3 regions of the Pseudalkalibacillus sp. R45 genome follow, and region 1 is predicted to be linked to each of the others. Evidence: riboswitches for the same ligand, from Rfam matches in the RefSeq annotation. Region 1 holds a riboswitch; each other region holds the start of a gene.
The links. Region 1 has a riboswitch for cyclic di-GMP ahead of ACTWQL_RS06180 (GspE/PulE family protein). Riboswitches for the same ligand answer to the same signal wherever they lie in the genome.

Region 1 (5,057 bases):
TAATGAATTGGAGTAATGCTATATGGTAATAAAAACATTAGGAGTCATGTTAGTAGCTTGTTTGATTTATTTCGTTGAATATAGAAATCTCAAAGATCATTCAAGTTCGAGAGAGCGTGGAACTTTTTTCAGCTTATTGTCAATTGGTGTCATCATGAGTATCTTAGAGGTGGCAGATGTTAAAATACCAAATCCTTTATATCCAATAGAAGTGATTTATAAACCTGTCCATACGTTCATTTTTAATTTGCTGTCATAGAAGGAGTTGTGCAGAATGATCGAAAAAGGGAAAATATCAGTTGCACAATTTGCTCTTCTAATATTCATGGTGACTGTAGGTGACTCCATTCTAGTTCTGCCTGGAAGCGTTGCTGTAGAAGCAAAACAAGATTCCTGGATTTCCGGCATTTTCGCAATGATAGTAGGAATGGGTCTTGTGATGCTTTTTTATCAAGTAAGTAAACTTTTTCCAAATCAAACGTTTGTGGAATACAGTGAGATTCTATTTGGGAAGTTCTTAGGCAGGATCATCGCATTATTCTTCATCTTCTATCCGTTTCTTTCAGTTGCTTTGCTATTAAGAGAATTGGGTGATTTCTTAACAACTCAAATTTTACCTAACACCCCAATCGAAGCAATCACTACATTATTCATTGTTTTTGTAATCTACGGCTCAAGGCTTGGTCTTGAGAATTGGATCAGAACAGTCCAAATCCTTTTTCCATATTTTATTTTTCTAGCGGTATTATTCTTTATTTTTCTATTTCCTTTATTCAACTTTGAAAATATCCAACCTGTTCTAGGTGATGGTATTAAACCTATGCTTAGAGGTTCTTTGACATTCATCGCTTTTCCTTATATGGAAACATTGATTGTCTTACTCATGTTCTTTCCATACGTTAATATAAAAAAATCGAAAGAATTACGAAATGCCATGTTCATCAGCCAATTCTCTGGAGGTTTATTGTTAATGTTGTTGATGTTATGTTCGGTCCTTGTTTTCGGAGGAGAATTGGTTGCTCACCAACAATATCCAACTTACGCCTTAGCCAAAAAGATCAGTATTGGTGAGTTCTTAGAACGGATTGAAGCGATCATCGCGATTTTATGGCTCATCACAATATTCATCAAATCAACCTATTATTTTTACGCATCTGCTCTCGGTCTTGCTCAGCTATTCAAGCTGAAAGACTACCGCCCATTAACGTTCCCGATGGGGTTGGTTCTTATTGTACTTTCATTGTCGGTCTCACCAAGTCTTGTTTATTACAATGAAGCCATCGGGCAATATTGGCCTATGTATGATTTCTCAATCAGTCTGCTGTTCATTCCATTAATTTTAATCTTGGGATGGCTTAAAAAGCGCAAATCAAAGGGAACAAGATAATGGCAAGCATAATGCCCTCACTCTTTGAATAAGAAAAGAATACAATAGTATAAGCCATAAATAATATCGGTCATGTTCGGTTATTTTAAATAGGACAAGAAAACGACAAAAGGAGATGGATGCAAATGAATGGGCGTTTCTTTGCAGACCAGCCGATGACGTTTAAAAACTTGACATACTCCCATCTGACCTTTGATGAGGTATTCAGTCATATTGTAACCTTCATGAAAAAGGAACCGATGGGTAACTATAAGCTGATGATCGGAACAGATTCCCACGTCTATCAAAATGAAACGATTTTTATTACAGGATTGGTCATTCAAAGAGTTGGGAGAGGGGCATGGGCATGCTATCGTAAATTACGATATCCTGAAGCAATCCGTAACTTACATCAGAAGATTTCAATTGAAACGTCACTAACAGAGGAAGTTGCATATCTTTTCAATGAACCATTAAAAAATAAATTGGTCCAAATCGTTTTACCACATGTGTATAAAGGGTCGAGCTTTACAATGGAAGGACACCTGGATATCGGAAAAGGAAAGCGTAATAAAACGAGGGAATTCGTAGCAGAAATGGTCGCAAGAATAGAAGCGCATGGAATAGAAGCGAAGATCAAACCAGAATCCCTGGTAGCATCGAGTTATGCAAACCGCTATACCAAATAGATATTAGTTTTCCATATAAAAATAATTTAATGGTTTCAAACAAAAACAGGTTCGATCCACCGAAGCTGTTTTTTATTGGCTGTTTTCGCAAACAGCCTTTTATTAAAAGAAATTCACCACAAAGCCGTTGACAATGTTCGACGACTTTCTTATTTCCGAATTTCATATGTAATAGGACCTACTTTAAATTGTCAGAATACCTTTAATTTTAAAATAATGGTTCTTTTAAACTATTTTGGAAATTAGTGATATCGCTCTATTTTTCCAAATCTTTCTTTCAAGTATAATTGAACCAAGAACAAAAGGGTATTTTTTCCTAGACAAAATTTTCTCTTTAACACGAATTACAAGTGAATGATAAAAGGCAAACCCGTTCGAAAGTCGGGGACGCAAAGCCGCGAATCTAAACCATTACTAATGGCATGACCGTCGGGCTGCTCAAAAACACTTGTCTTTTTATGTCTTTTTTTGTAGACGCCGACTAGTCGCATTTTCTCACTAATTTCTTGCCAGGATGGCTTTATGCTGGAATTTCACAATTTTCGTTTTATAAGTATGCAGATAGATTCTATTACATTTTAAGGAGGTCCAAATGCGCATCGGTGAACTTTTGATAATGAATGGTTTGATAACAGAAGAACAACTGGAAAAATCACTTCAATTACAGAAACACTCATATAAGAAAATCGGTGAAATCCTTGTGGAAGAAGAGATGATTACAGAGCGTCAATTAGTAGAAGCGTTAGAATTTCAACTCGGCATACCTGTAATCAATATGGATGAAGCTGCCCCGAGCAGTAACACCTTACAGCTGATCCATGAATCAGTAGCTCGGAAGCACTGCATGATACCAATTGAACAAAAGGATGGAAGAGTGAAGGTCGCGATGGTCGATCCATTGAATCAAGAAGTGATCAAAGATGTTCAAGTGGCTTCTGGTATGGTGGTGCAACCGTGTTTGGCTACACGGAGTGAATTGGAAATGGCGATTATCGATCATTATGGTTTATTGGATTCTGTGAAAGAATTATCCGATATCATTGACTATGGATTACTACAAAACGCAAGTGACATCCATCTTGATACTGATAAAGAGGGCCTTGTGGTCAGGTATCGTATCAACCAGATGCTTGAAAAACAAAAGATCATTCCAAAACAGTTGCAAGAGGCCGTGATTGCAAGAATCAAAACCATATCAAATATGGATACATCCGAACGAAAATTACCTCAAAGCGGATACATACATAAAGACTTTTATAACAATGACTTTGATATTCGTGTTTCAACAGTTCCTACTATTGATGGTGAAAGTGTCGTCCTAAGTTTATTGAAGCATTCGGAAGACTTTTTCAAACTGGAAGATTTCGGTTTTACCGATATGAACAAACAGAAATTAGAAGATTCGTTGGACAAGGGGAAAGGCTTGGTCTTGATTGCAGGACCTGCAGTCAGTGGAAAATCAACTCAACTCTATGCCATATTGAACCATATGAACATCGATAAGCGAAAAATCGTTTCTTTAGAAAGTCCGGTGGAACGAAGGATAAATGGGATCATGCAAGTACAGGTTGATGAAGCTCTAGGCTTCACGTTTCCATACGGAATGAGGACAATCATGAATCAGGACCCGAATCTCGTCATGGTCAGTGACATTCCCGATTCAGAGACTGGTGAAGTTACAACAAGGGTAGCTTTATCCGGCAGACTAGTTGTTGGATCGATTCACGGATATGATGCGATTTATACCATCAGGCGGTTATTGGATATGGGAATTGAACCCTATCTGATCGCCTCCTCACTTTCATGTATTGTAGCCCAACGTCTCGCACCGCGTGTATGTAAAAGATGTGCAAAGAGTATGCCTGCTTCTGATGAAGAGTCGAAGCTTTTTGAAGCCCATGACTTGATAGATTTAGAAGACCAAAAAGAAAAAAGCAAAATCGGTAATTTCCGCTCCTTCGTTACTACGAATAAAAGCTCTAAAGTAGCAGTAGTTCGAGGTGACGGTTGTAAACTTTGTAACAATTCCGGTTATAAAGGATTCATCGGGGTCCATGAAGTCTTGACGATCGATGATGGACTTCGCGAACTGATCCTCCAAAAGAAGCCGATTGAAGAATTCAAGAAGTACGTTAAAGAAAATGAGTTCAAAACAATGTTGCATGACGGCTTGTCAAAAGCACGAGAAGGTCTAACAACAGTTGAGGAAGTACTAAAAGCAGTCAATTGAAGCCTGCACGAATAAAATTCAGGGGGAATCCAAATGTCTTATACGTTTCTAATCGTCGATGATACCAGTTTCATGCGAAAAATGGCAGCAGATTGTCTTAAGCAATATGGCCATACCGTAGTTGGGGAAGCAGTCAACGGAAAAGAAGCTGTACATAAATATAAAACCATCCAGCCTCAAGTAGTCATGATGGACCTTACAATGCCTGAAATGAATGGGATTGAAGCCATCAAAGAAATTTTGAAAATTGACGCTGAAGCAGTCATCCTTGTTTGTTCAGCCAGTAACCAAAAAGATATGATCCAGGAAGCTTTGGATGCAGGAGCAGTCGGATATTTGATGAAGCCTTTCAAACCGGATTACATGAGTGAAATCATCAAAAAATATGCTGAGCCCCATTTGAAGAGTGTAGAAGCTGAAATTTCCGAAGAAGCAACAGCTAACAATTCAAAAGAAACCGAGGAAGTTAAATCAGAGATCGCAGCTACCGTTGAAACAATGGAAGAGGAAACTGAAGAAGTGGAAACTGAGGCTTCTGTTAGAGAAACAGAAGCACAAACTAAGGAAGAAGGCACACGCCCTGTGGAACAACCTGAAACATATAAAGCATCTCCAGAACGTGTAAATGAATCAAATCATGAAATACCAAAACCAGCACCCACCAGAAACAGTAAAATTAAATTTCTAACGAGTTATATGTGCAATTGGGAGGAAGAGGTACAAGGTGAAACAAAGAGTTTTGCTTTCACGTATACAGAAAATGATCAGAACG
Region 2 (5,057 bases), on a different contig from region 1:
ATAAAGTAAAAGATCCATGTGAAAATGAATACACGGTTACTTAAGATTGCTCCCAATCCCTCTTGCACGGACAAGAAATGGGATAGATTTATGAAAAACGCACTGATTATGAATGAAAGAATGAGTGCGATCGTCCATGAACGTTTTGTCCTTATTGACTGCAATATAGGAAAAATGAAATAGAACTGGATGACAATGACCATGAAATATAAGTGATAAAACGAAGCACCCGTCAAGAATGATTCGATGAAATCAGATCCCGTTGGCAGGGTGGCCTTCAATACAAAAACATTGATCAGCAAATAAAAGATACTCCAAATGACAAACGGCATGACGATTTTTGTGAATCGTGATTTTAAAAATCTTTGAAAATCAAAGCCTTTTGCTTTTACCTGGTGAAACAATAAGAAACCGCTTATCAACGCGAATGTCGGTGTTCCGAACCGCCCGAGCTGGTTTAATGCGAATGTCAACCAGTTGTAGGTCTGGTCATGTTGATTATAATAACTTGCACTAAGGTGTACCAGCACAACACCGATACAAGCGAATGCACGCAAAAAATGAATTTCTTCGAAAAACTTACCCTTTGGCTTATCAAGTGTTTTTTCCACTAGTAACACCTCCCCTAAAAAATTACTACAATTAGCAATTCGGCCTTATGGGAGGCAAAGTGACCATAAATCGACTTACAATTTATGTAAAATGTTGATTTGACGCCTACTCAGGCAATTGTAAAATTTGGGTTGCAGGAGTTTTAACATTGTAAACGAAATGACTGTTAAGTGAAAAAAAGGTGTGACAGCAATGAATGAACAATTATGGACGTATGTCCGTGGGGTCATGTGGGATTATGAAAGTGTGCCGGACAATGTAGAATTTGTGGAGTGTCCGGCGTTACTGATGTACAAGACGGAAGGGTCATCAAGCATTTGATCAAACAAAGTTGCGAAGGTTGAAGTTGAGACTGATGAAGCGTTCGAGCAGTTGATTGGTGAAGTGGAACGTTTTTATCAAGGCAAACCATACTCCTGGTGGATTGGTCCGGATTCTGCGCCTGAGGATTTGATTTTAAAAGTTGAATCGGCGGGGCTTGAGCATGAAGACACCTACTACGGACTGGTGAAAGCCGTTGATCGGTGGGAAAAGGTTGACCTGCCTTATTCAGTGCGAAATGTAGTGGATGAGGATGATGTCAGTCATTATGTTGAGGTAAGTGCAAAAATCTGGGGATATGATGATGCCACGAAGGAAACGTTGGTACAGCAGAGGCTTGCGTATCTAAAAGTTCCTGGCCGTCGAGGCGGTTTTTTGATCGTCATGGACGGGGATCGTGCGATCGGCTATGCAGGATATCGATTCAGTAGTGACGGTGACGCGATGTATCTCTCAGGAACCGGCGTTTTGCCGGAGTACCGTGGGCAAGGCATTTATCGTGCGCTTTTATCGAGACGGATGGAGCTTGCAAGTTCATACGGGAGCAACTGGATTGTCACGCAAGCCCGGAAAGACACCTCAGAACCGATTTTACGAAAGCTGGGGTTTGAGGAAGTCGGTAAATATGAGGTATATAAAAGAACTTGAATATTTGGGTAGAATGCTCTAGTTTCCTTTGGGGAAATTGCGGGTATTAAATAGCAGATTAAGGAAAACGAAAGGAGATCATTATGGGATCTAAACACGAAGGAATCGCTGGATGGTTGATTTTGATTGTTGTTGGTCTTCTGTTCGTCCCGATCATTCGTCTCTATGCCCTTTATCAAAGCTATGTGACGGTCTATGACACACCAGCCTGGAGCATGTTGACGGAACCAGGCAATCCGATGTATCACGCATGGTTTGCACCTACCTTTTTCGTTGGAGCAGCCGTGGATTATGGGATTGTGGTTTTGTCGATTGTCGCGTTGTGGCTGCTGTTCAATAGAAGTCCTTCTTTTCCGAAATACATGATTTACTTCTTAGTTGGCGTGACGGTTTATTCGATTGCGGATGGATTCATCACCAACTGGATCTTCAGCTCACTTCCGATATCGGAAGAAATGCTTGCATACATCAAAACCCAAACCTATAGACAGCAAATCGGCTCATTGGTCTCATGCCTGGTTTTGGTCCCATACTTATTGAAATCAAAACGAGTCAAAGCAACCTTCGTGAAAAGGACAAGCTTCAACCAACCCCTCTCCGGCGGAGGGATATCGGTGTAGAATTTGATGGATGAAAATCCCGGTGCCAGGCACCATTTGAGACCCCTTGGTACCATTGACTTTCTGTTCGGTGCCTGGCACCGTTTGAGAACCCTTGGTACCGTTGGCTTTCTGTTCGGTGCCTGGCACCGTTTGAGATCCCTTGGTACCATTGGCTTTTTGTTCGGTGCCTGGCACCGTTTGAGATCCCTTGGTACCACTGGCTTTCTGTTCGGTGCCTGGCACGTGACTAGTGTTGCTTATAATATGAAAGAGAACTCCACAATTTGTGTGGAGTTCTCTCTTTTTAACTGGCTGAACGGTGTTAATTTCTTCCGTGTCCGTTCCCTTTTCCGCGATCCTTTTCGTGTTTACCTTTGTTTCCACGGTCTTTATCTTGCTTACCGTGTCCACGATCTTTTTTGTCATTGTTATGGTCTTGCTTACCTTTTCCTCGTTTTTCTTGAGCTTTTTCAGCCTTTTCTTGGGCTTTTTCAGCCTTTTTTTCTGCTTTTTCTTCAGCCTTTTCGGCTTGTTTTTCTGCTTCTTCTTCAGCCTTTTCAGGTTGTTTCTCTTCTTCTTCAGCTGAAGCCTCTTTTTCAGTTTCGGTCTCTTCAGTTTCTTCGCCTTCAGCTTCTTCCTCTTGATCAACGTCTACTCCGTATTTCTCTTCAAGTTTTGCAATCTTTTTATCAAGTTTAACAAAAGCTTTTTGGATATTATTCATCAAAGAAGCTTGAGCATTCGGGTTTTTCACATGCGTCAGAGCCATTAGAAGTGCATCTATGTTATGAGATAATTTTGCCTGAAGTTCGTCCTCCTCGGACCCATCTTCTTCAGTGGTTTCCTCATCTTCTGTAGATTCCTCATCTTCAGTTGACTCTTCTTCTGTACTTTCATCCGTTGGTTCTTCCTCATTCACTTCTTCATCAGAAGTCGTTTCTTCTTCGGTACCTTCTTCAGTTTCTTCTGAAGATTCGTCTTCCTCTGCTTTTTCCATGGCAGCTTCTTGCGCTTTCAACGCTTCTTCAAGCGTCTCTTGGGCCAATTCCTCTTGCCCTGCTGCAAAAAGCGCATTCGCTTCAGCGATCCGGTTTGCTGCAATCTCTGCTAAAATTTTCGCTTCTTCATATTCATCTGAAGCTACTGCTAGACGTACATTCTCGATCATCGTTTTTACAAAGTAGAAAAAGTCCCCTGGAAGCAGAGATGGCTCTTCGGTTTCTTCTGCTGATTCTTCATCTTCAGGAGCCTCTTCGCCTTCTGTCGTTTCTTCCTCCGTACCTTCTTCAGTTGTGTTTTCTTCATTCGTTGATCCCTCAGACACGTCGACTGTTGGTGTAGACTCGTCTGTGTTTGCAAATGCAGCTGGTGTTGCTCCGAAAAGCAAAAGTGAAGCTGCACTGATCGTTGCGATCCATTTTTTGATCAAGTTCTCCATCCCCTCTGTTTTTTTTCCATAAAAAAAGCAGATTGCCGAGGCTGTATGTAACGCTCAACCCAGGAATTTGCTGCCGGACCCTCTCACGGGCTCCAAGTTATGTAGGTATTCTGATCCTTAGGCAACTGGCTGACATAGGTATAAACCGTTAGTCCCTTTAGCTTTGCGTCACTACCTTTCGATAGCTTTGCCTTTATCTGCTTTAATTAGTTTTATTATACAAGAATTCGACAATATTTTACCAAGTCAAAATTACCCGTTTTTTCAGAATTTTTCTAGTTCCAACCGATCATATAACATAATTAATTCGTAATTACGTTGCGAACAGGACTAATAACCTAGGCTTAAGGTCTTTCCTTTTGTATTCGCACTTTCAACACTTGTTAGAATTAGAACTGCTTTGTCCAGGTAGTACTTTTACGCGTTAAAAAACTTCCAGTATAAGCTAAATTTAATTTTATCTGGATATTAGTTGGTAACATCTCCCTGATTACTTTTTACCGAGTAATATGGGGCTTTTTGTAGATGTTTGACAAATATTGTTTTGATACTTTTAAATGACAGATTATTTTAAAAATAAAAATATCTGCAGAAAACGATTGAACAAGGAGGCGAAAGTCAGAAATCGAAGGTCAGAATGATATTTGGAGAAAAGGGGTTTTTAGGTGGTTAGATTGAACAATTTCAAGAAAAGTGTCACTCTCTTATTTATTTTCCTATTAGCATTTTCTAATTTATCCTTTGCCGCAACGCCGAACATGAATAACGGCAGCCAAAGTTCAGAAAATGCAACAACAAAAGAAGAAGCTTTAGATACCGTAAAGGCTGATTTGCCATTTAAAGCGAATGATCAAGTCAGAGTGATTGTAGAATTAGATGGTAAAGCTGCAATCGAATTGGCAAAGGAAAAAGGAACAAATTATTCCAAGCTAGCAAAGCCATCGCAAAAAGTATTACAAGAAAAAGTAACGACTGGACAAAAGCAAGTAAAGCAAAGCATCGCTGATCAGAAGGTCAACATAAACTATAAATTCAACTTTACGACTGTTGTTAATGGATTCAGTGGTGAAGTCCAATACAGTGAAATAAAAAATATTGAAAAACTGCCTGGCGTAAAGGACGTTTACTTATCAAACGAATACGAAAGACCGATTGTTGAACCTAATATGGTCACGAGCCATGAATTCATCCAATCTTATAAAGCATGGACAGAAGGAACATACAAAGGTGAAGGAATGGTCGTTTCTGTGATCGATTCAGGTGTAGATCCATCTCACAAGGATTTCATTCTTAGTCCGGAAACGGATGCCGATCTCTCAGAATCAGAGGTTAATAGTTTGAAAGAAGAACATGATTTATCTGGTACTTATTTTACTGAAAAAGTTCCATACGGCTATAACTATTTCGACCGCAATACGAAAATCCGTGATTTGGTG
Region 3 (5,057 bases), on a different contig from region 1:
AGAGACGAATCCCGTTCACTGGGCACAGGCAAAGTTTTACGCCTATATGTACGCCCGTGATCATGAACTTGAAAAAATGAAGGTCCAGCTGACGTATGTTCATGTCGAGACGGAGGAAAAGAAACAGTTCACCGAAGATTATACCTACAGCGAACTTGAACGCTACATAATGAGTGTCGTAGAAAAGTTCGAGCCCTTTGCACGGATGCTTCTTGGGAATAAGGAAAAACGAAACAACAGCATAAAAGAGCTGGATTTCCCATTTGACGATTACAGAGCTGGTCAACGGAAGTTTGCCGGAGCAGTCTATAAATCGATCGCAGATAAAAAAGATCTGTTTGCCAATGCACCGACTGGTACGGGGAAAACGGTCTCGACGATCTTTCCGACCGTAAAAGCGATCGGTGAAGGCCATCTCGAGCGATTCTTCTATTTGACTGCAAAAACGATCACCCGCACCGCAGCGGAGGAGACCCTCGCCCTGATGAAGGACAAGGGTCTGCATATGAGCTCTGTGACGATCACGGCAAAGGACAAGGTTTGTTTCAAGGAAAAAACCATCTGCCAGAAGGATTATTGTGAGTTTGCCGACAGGTATTACGATCGGGTCAACGATGGGATCATGGACATTTTAGCGAACGAAACGTTGATGGACCGCACTACCATTGAAAAATATGCAAGAAAACACAAGCTGTGCCCATTCGAGTTTTCGCTCGATGTTGCTTATACGTCTGATATGATCATCGGAGATTACAATTACATTTTCGACCCGCGGATTTCGCTGAAACGCTTTGTCGATGAGCAGAGAAAAAGGACGGTTCTGCTGGTAGATGAAGCGCACAATCTTGTGGATCGGGCTCGGGGAATGTTCTCAGCGGAGCTCTTCAAATCACCTTATTTGCAATTAAAGCGTGCATTTAAGACGGAAAACAAAGGCGTATTCGAGACGGCGAAAGCGATTAATGATCACTTGTTGCTGTTAAAAAAGCAATGCGGAGACACACGGCAGGTGGAGTTGGAAGAATTTCCGGATGACTTGCTCGGATTGCTGGAGGCATTCGTGACGGAGGCGGAAAAAGAGTTGCTTGAACAAAAGGAAAGCGAAGCACAGGAACAACTCCTCGAAACGTATTTCAACGCGAAAAACTTCGTACGGATATCAGAATTATACGACGAACGTTACGTGACGTACCTCGAATATGGAAAAAGTGAAGTGTACATCAAGATGCTCTGTCTTGATCCATCCCACTTGCTGCAGCAGTTCGGAAAAGGGTATCGGTCGAAGGTTTATTTTTCAGCGACGTTATCTCCGCTTCCTTATTTCAAAGATATGCTTGGGGCAGAGGAGGAAGATTACTCGATTTCGATTCCGTCGCCGTTCGCAAAAGAAAATGCCGACGTGTTCATCCAGCCGTTATCGACGAGGTACCGTGACCGCGACCGCTCTGTTGCCCCGATATTGACGATGTTGAAAAATCTCGTTGAAACGCGACCCGGAAACTATCTCTTCTTTTTCCCGTCATATGCCTATATGCAGATGGTTTATGAACAGTTCGAGGAAGAGGACTGGGGTTATGATGCGATTGTACAGAACAGCGGGATGGCTGAAGAGGAGCGTGAGGAGTTCCTTGCCCAATTTGAAGCAGGAAAGGACACGACACTGATCGGATTTGCGGTGATGGGCGGCATTTTTTCAGAGGGTGTCGATTTAAAAGGAGATCGCCTGAACGGCGTCGTGGTTGTTGGAGTCGGGCTGCCACAGTTGAATTTTGAACGCAACATCATCAAGGAGTATTTCAACAAAAACGAGAAGGTTGGCTATGACTATGCGTATGTGTTTCCCGGAATCAATAAGGTCCTTCAAGCTGGAGGAAGATTGATCCGGACAGAAGAGGACTACGGTACGATCGTACTCGTTGACGATCGCTTCCTAACACCGAAATATCAAAAGCTCCTTCCCCCGGAATGGATGGATTACAAAGTGATCCGCTGAAGAATGGAGGAATTCTGCTCATTCATGTAAAAGTAGTTAAGTAGGAATGAGCGGAGGGGGAAGAGGATAGGATGCTGAATATCTTTTGGGTTTTGATTTTGGCAGGTGCAGTATATGCTGCTTATTATGTGATCATGTACATGAAGGATATTAGAGACCTTCTCGAAGAACAGAGGGACCAGAATGAACAGATCATCGACCTCTTAGAACAGCAGAATCCAGAGCGTGAAAAATGGTAGCTGGATCAGCCGATTTTTATAGGGGAAGGAGTGAAACCCCATGATAGATTTGAGCAATAAACCGATCATTACTGGAGACAAGACTATTCTTAGACCTTTTAAAATGGATGAAGACTTTCCGAGTTTAGAAGAATGTTTAAATGATCCTGTGGTTCTTAAATATACAGGGAGCTCTCCTGAATACAATAGAGAAAAGGTCTATCACTGGTATCATACGAGGAATGCACAAAAAGACCGATTGGATCTTGCTATTATTGATAAGATTTCAAATACGTTGGTTGGAGAAGGAGTTGTCAATTTATTTGATGAGGAAAACCAAAGTATGAATTTCAGAATACTGATTGGAGCGTTGGGTAGAAATCGAGGGTTAGGTACAGAAGCAACGCGGTTAATGGTCGATTATGTTTTTGAAAATACGATTCTAAACCAGTTGACTTTGAGTGTATTTGATTTCAATTCAAGAGCAAAAAAGTTATATGAAAAAGTCGGGTTCATAGTGGAAAGTATCGATAAAGATGATTTGGAATTTGAAGGAGAATTAATAGATTCGATTAATATGAAATTGACTAAAGAAGATTGGTTGAATAATAAGAAATGATTTTTATGGCCTCGTGACCCTTAAAGGAGCTGATTGAGCCACCGCGGTAAGTGAGTGGATTTCTGGCAAAAATGGTAGTTTTCTCCTGGTATCTGATGGCATTTAATAGGTATTTGGGTTCATTAACATCCTTAAGTTGGAAGGTTATAATACAAAGGGAATATAGAGGGGGCTGTGAATTCGTATCTTTATTTGGGCACTTTGATGCGAAGGAGCTAGTAGTGCAACCGACCGCTTTCTAATTTTCAATTCTTAGGAAGGGGTATTTTTTATGTTTAAAAAATGGATGGATCAGAGCAAGAAAAAGGTTGTTGTAGTTGTTATGGCCGGGGCGGTGGCTATCGGTGCGTTCGGCGGAACGGCTTATGCCGCCTATGGGGATAGCTGGAATACTTACATCAAGAGCGGAATCAGCCAGTTGTACACTTTGGTGTTTCCTGAAATCGAAAAAGCGACTGAAGACAAGCAGAACGAGATCGTCTCCAAAATCAAAGATGACATCCGTTCGAATGTCCAAAGCGCGAAAAGCGAGATCGAAAAGCATAAAGAGAAACTGATCAAAGAAAACCAAAATGAGCTGGACAAGTATTATAAAGACGTGAAAAAAGAGGCAGAAGCTACAAAGAATGAGGCTGTGAAATCCGGGAAATCGAATCTAGATGAAAAGGCAGAAGAATCTTTGACGAAAGCCAAGGATGAAATCGATAAAGCGATTGAGGCTGAATTGAAGAAAAACGGCTCCAAATAATTGGGACATACGAAACAAGCTTACCAAAGGGACTTTTCGGTAAGCTTGTTTCTTTTTAGTATAGATGTGTGTGTGATGGATAATATCCTGTCTTAATCTGTTCATTTTGCAGCATAATCTGTTCACTTCGACAAATATTCTGATCACATTTCAAATTATTCTGTTCACTTCCTGAGATATTCTGTTCACTTTCCAGGTTAATCTGTGCACTTCCCATGAAAATTTGTTCACTTTAAGATTAATCTGTTCACTTTGCAGCATAATCTGTTCACTTCAATCATTCAGCTAGATCACTGACTTATGTCCTTGTCACTTTGATCCGAAAACAGCTGGATTGAGGGTTTTCCTTCTTTTTTACGATAAATCCGATTGATGTAGTCATCCGTCATCGCGCGGATTTCTTTATGCAAGAAGACGAGCGGGATGATGTTACAGAGCAGGACGAATGCGAGCAGTAGATCGAGGAACTGCCAGACAAACTGCAAGCCGCCGATCGCACCTACATAAATCGCTGCGATATAGATGATTCTCATAAACTTTGATCCTTTTAATCCAAATAAGTATTCCGCCTGTTTTTCACCAAAGAAGATCAGGACACCGACCGTCGTGATGACGAAGAAGAATAGGAAGATAGCAATGAAGCTTCCGCCGAACGTTTCTCCCATCACGGTTCCAAAGGCAGTACCAATCATGTTCGATGCGTTATCCGCACTTACTTCCATCCAAGTTCCGGTGACGAGTACAGCGAGGCCAGAAACTGTACAGATGACGATTGTATCGACGAAAACACTGAAAATCCCCCATAAAGCTTGTCGGGATGGATGATTGGTCTGTGCTGCTGCATGTGTAATCGGAGCAGTTCCGAGACCGGCTTCATTCGAATAGAGCCCACGTGCGATTCCCCAACGGAGTGCTTGAGCGATACCGGCTCCCGCAAATCCACCTGCAGCAGAAATCGGTGTAAATGCATGTGTGAATATCATTCCGAATACATTTGGAAGTTCGCCTATATGAGCGAAAATGACGATGAAAGCTCCGATCAAGTAGGTGATGACCATGAACGGAACCATTTTATCGGTCACTTTCCCAATACGTTTGATGCCTCCGAAAACAACGATGGCGACTAACCCGCACATGATGAGGCCGGTGATTTGTGTCGACCATCCGAAAGCACCTTCAACTTGTGTGGTGATGGAATTGGATTGGACCATCAAACTTGGGATCGCTTCAATCATGAGGAAGAAAGCGAAAGCTGCCGCCACTTTATCCCAACCAAGTGCTTTCTTGATATAATACTGCGGACCACCAACCCACGTCCCATTCTTGTTCTTTTCCCGATATTTCACTCCGAGCATGATTTCAGAGTATTTGGTCGCCATTCCGATCAGCGCGACCATCCACATCCAGAACAAGGCTCCAGGTCCACCGAGTGCGATGGCGACCGGTACACCAACGATGTTCGTTGCTCCAGCTGTCGAA

Region 2: it holds a riboswitch for cyclic di-GMP, as region 1 does, so the genes downstream of both, ACTWQL_RS05330 (DUF5667 domain-containing protein) here and ACTWQL_RS06180 (GspE/PulE family protein) in region 1, are expected to answer to the same signal.
Region 3: it holds a riboswitch for cyclic di-GMP, as region 1 does, so the genes downstream of both, ACTWQL_RS08300 (hypothetical protein) here and ACTWQL_RS06180 (GspE/PulE family protein) in region 1, are expected to answer to the same signal.

What each region holds. Positions count from the first base shown of each region.
Region 1 covers NZ_JBQQCL010000002.1:87,982-93,038, reverse strand. The annotation lists gene ACTWQL_RS06200 (Ger(x)C family spore germination protein) at 1-16, shown strand, start outside; gene ACTWQL_RS06195 (hypothetical protein) at 23-259, shown strand; gene ACTWQL_RS06190 (GerAB/ArcD/ProY family transporter) at 275-1,387, shown strand; gene ACTWQL_RS06185 (ribonuclease H-like YkuK family protein) at 1,513-2,055, shown strand; cyclic di-GMP riboswitch class I at 2,409-2,497, shown strand; gene ACTWQL_RS06180 (GspE/PulE family protein) at 2,648-4,285, shown strand; gene ACTWQL_RS06175 (response regulator) at 4,319-5,057, shown strand, end outside.
Region 2 covers NZ_JBQQCL010000001.1:1,150,832-1,155,888, forward strand. The annotation lists gene ACTWQL_RS05310 (acyltransferase) at 1-611, opposite strand, end outside; gene ACTWQL_RS05315 (hypothetical protein) at 805-933, shown strand; gene ACTWQL_RS05320 (GNAT family N-acetyltransferase) at 997-1,581, shown strand; gene ACTWQL_RS05325 (DUF2569 domain-containing protein) at 1,665-2,201, shown strand; gene ACTWQL_RS05330 (DUF5667 domain-containing protein) at 2,506-3,612, opposite strand; cyclic di-GMP riboswitch class I at 3,739-3,823, opposite strand; gene ACTWQL_RS05335 (S8 family serine peptidase) at 4,296-5,057, shown strand, end outside.
Region 3 covers NZ_JBQQCL010000003.1:127,418-132,474, reverse strand. The annotation lists gene ACTWQL_RS08315 (ATP-dependent DNA helicase) at 1-1,993, shown strand, start outside; gene ACTWQL_RS08310 (hypothetical protein) at 2,065-2,232, shown strand; gene ACTWQL_RS08305 (GNAT family N-acetyltransferase) at 2,273-2,830, shown strand; cyclic di-GMP riboswitch class II at 2,989-3,072, shown strand; gene ACTWQL_RS08300 (hypothetical protein) at 3,102-3,578, shown strand; gene ACTWQL_RS08295 (alanine/glycine:cation symporter family protein) at 3,869-5,057, opposite strand, start outside.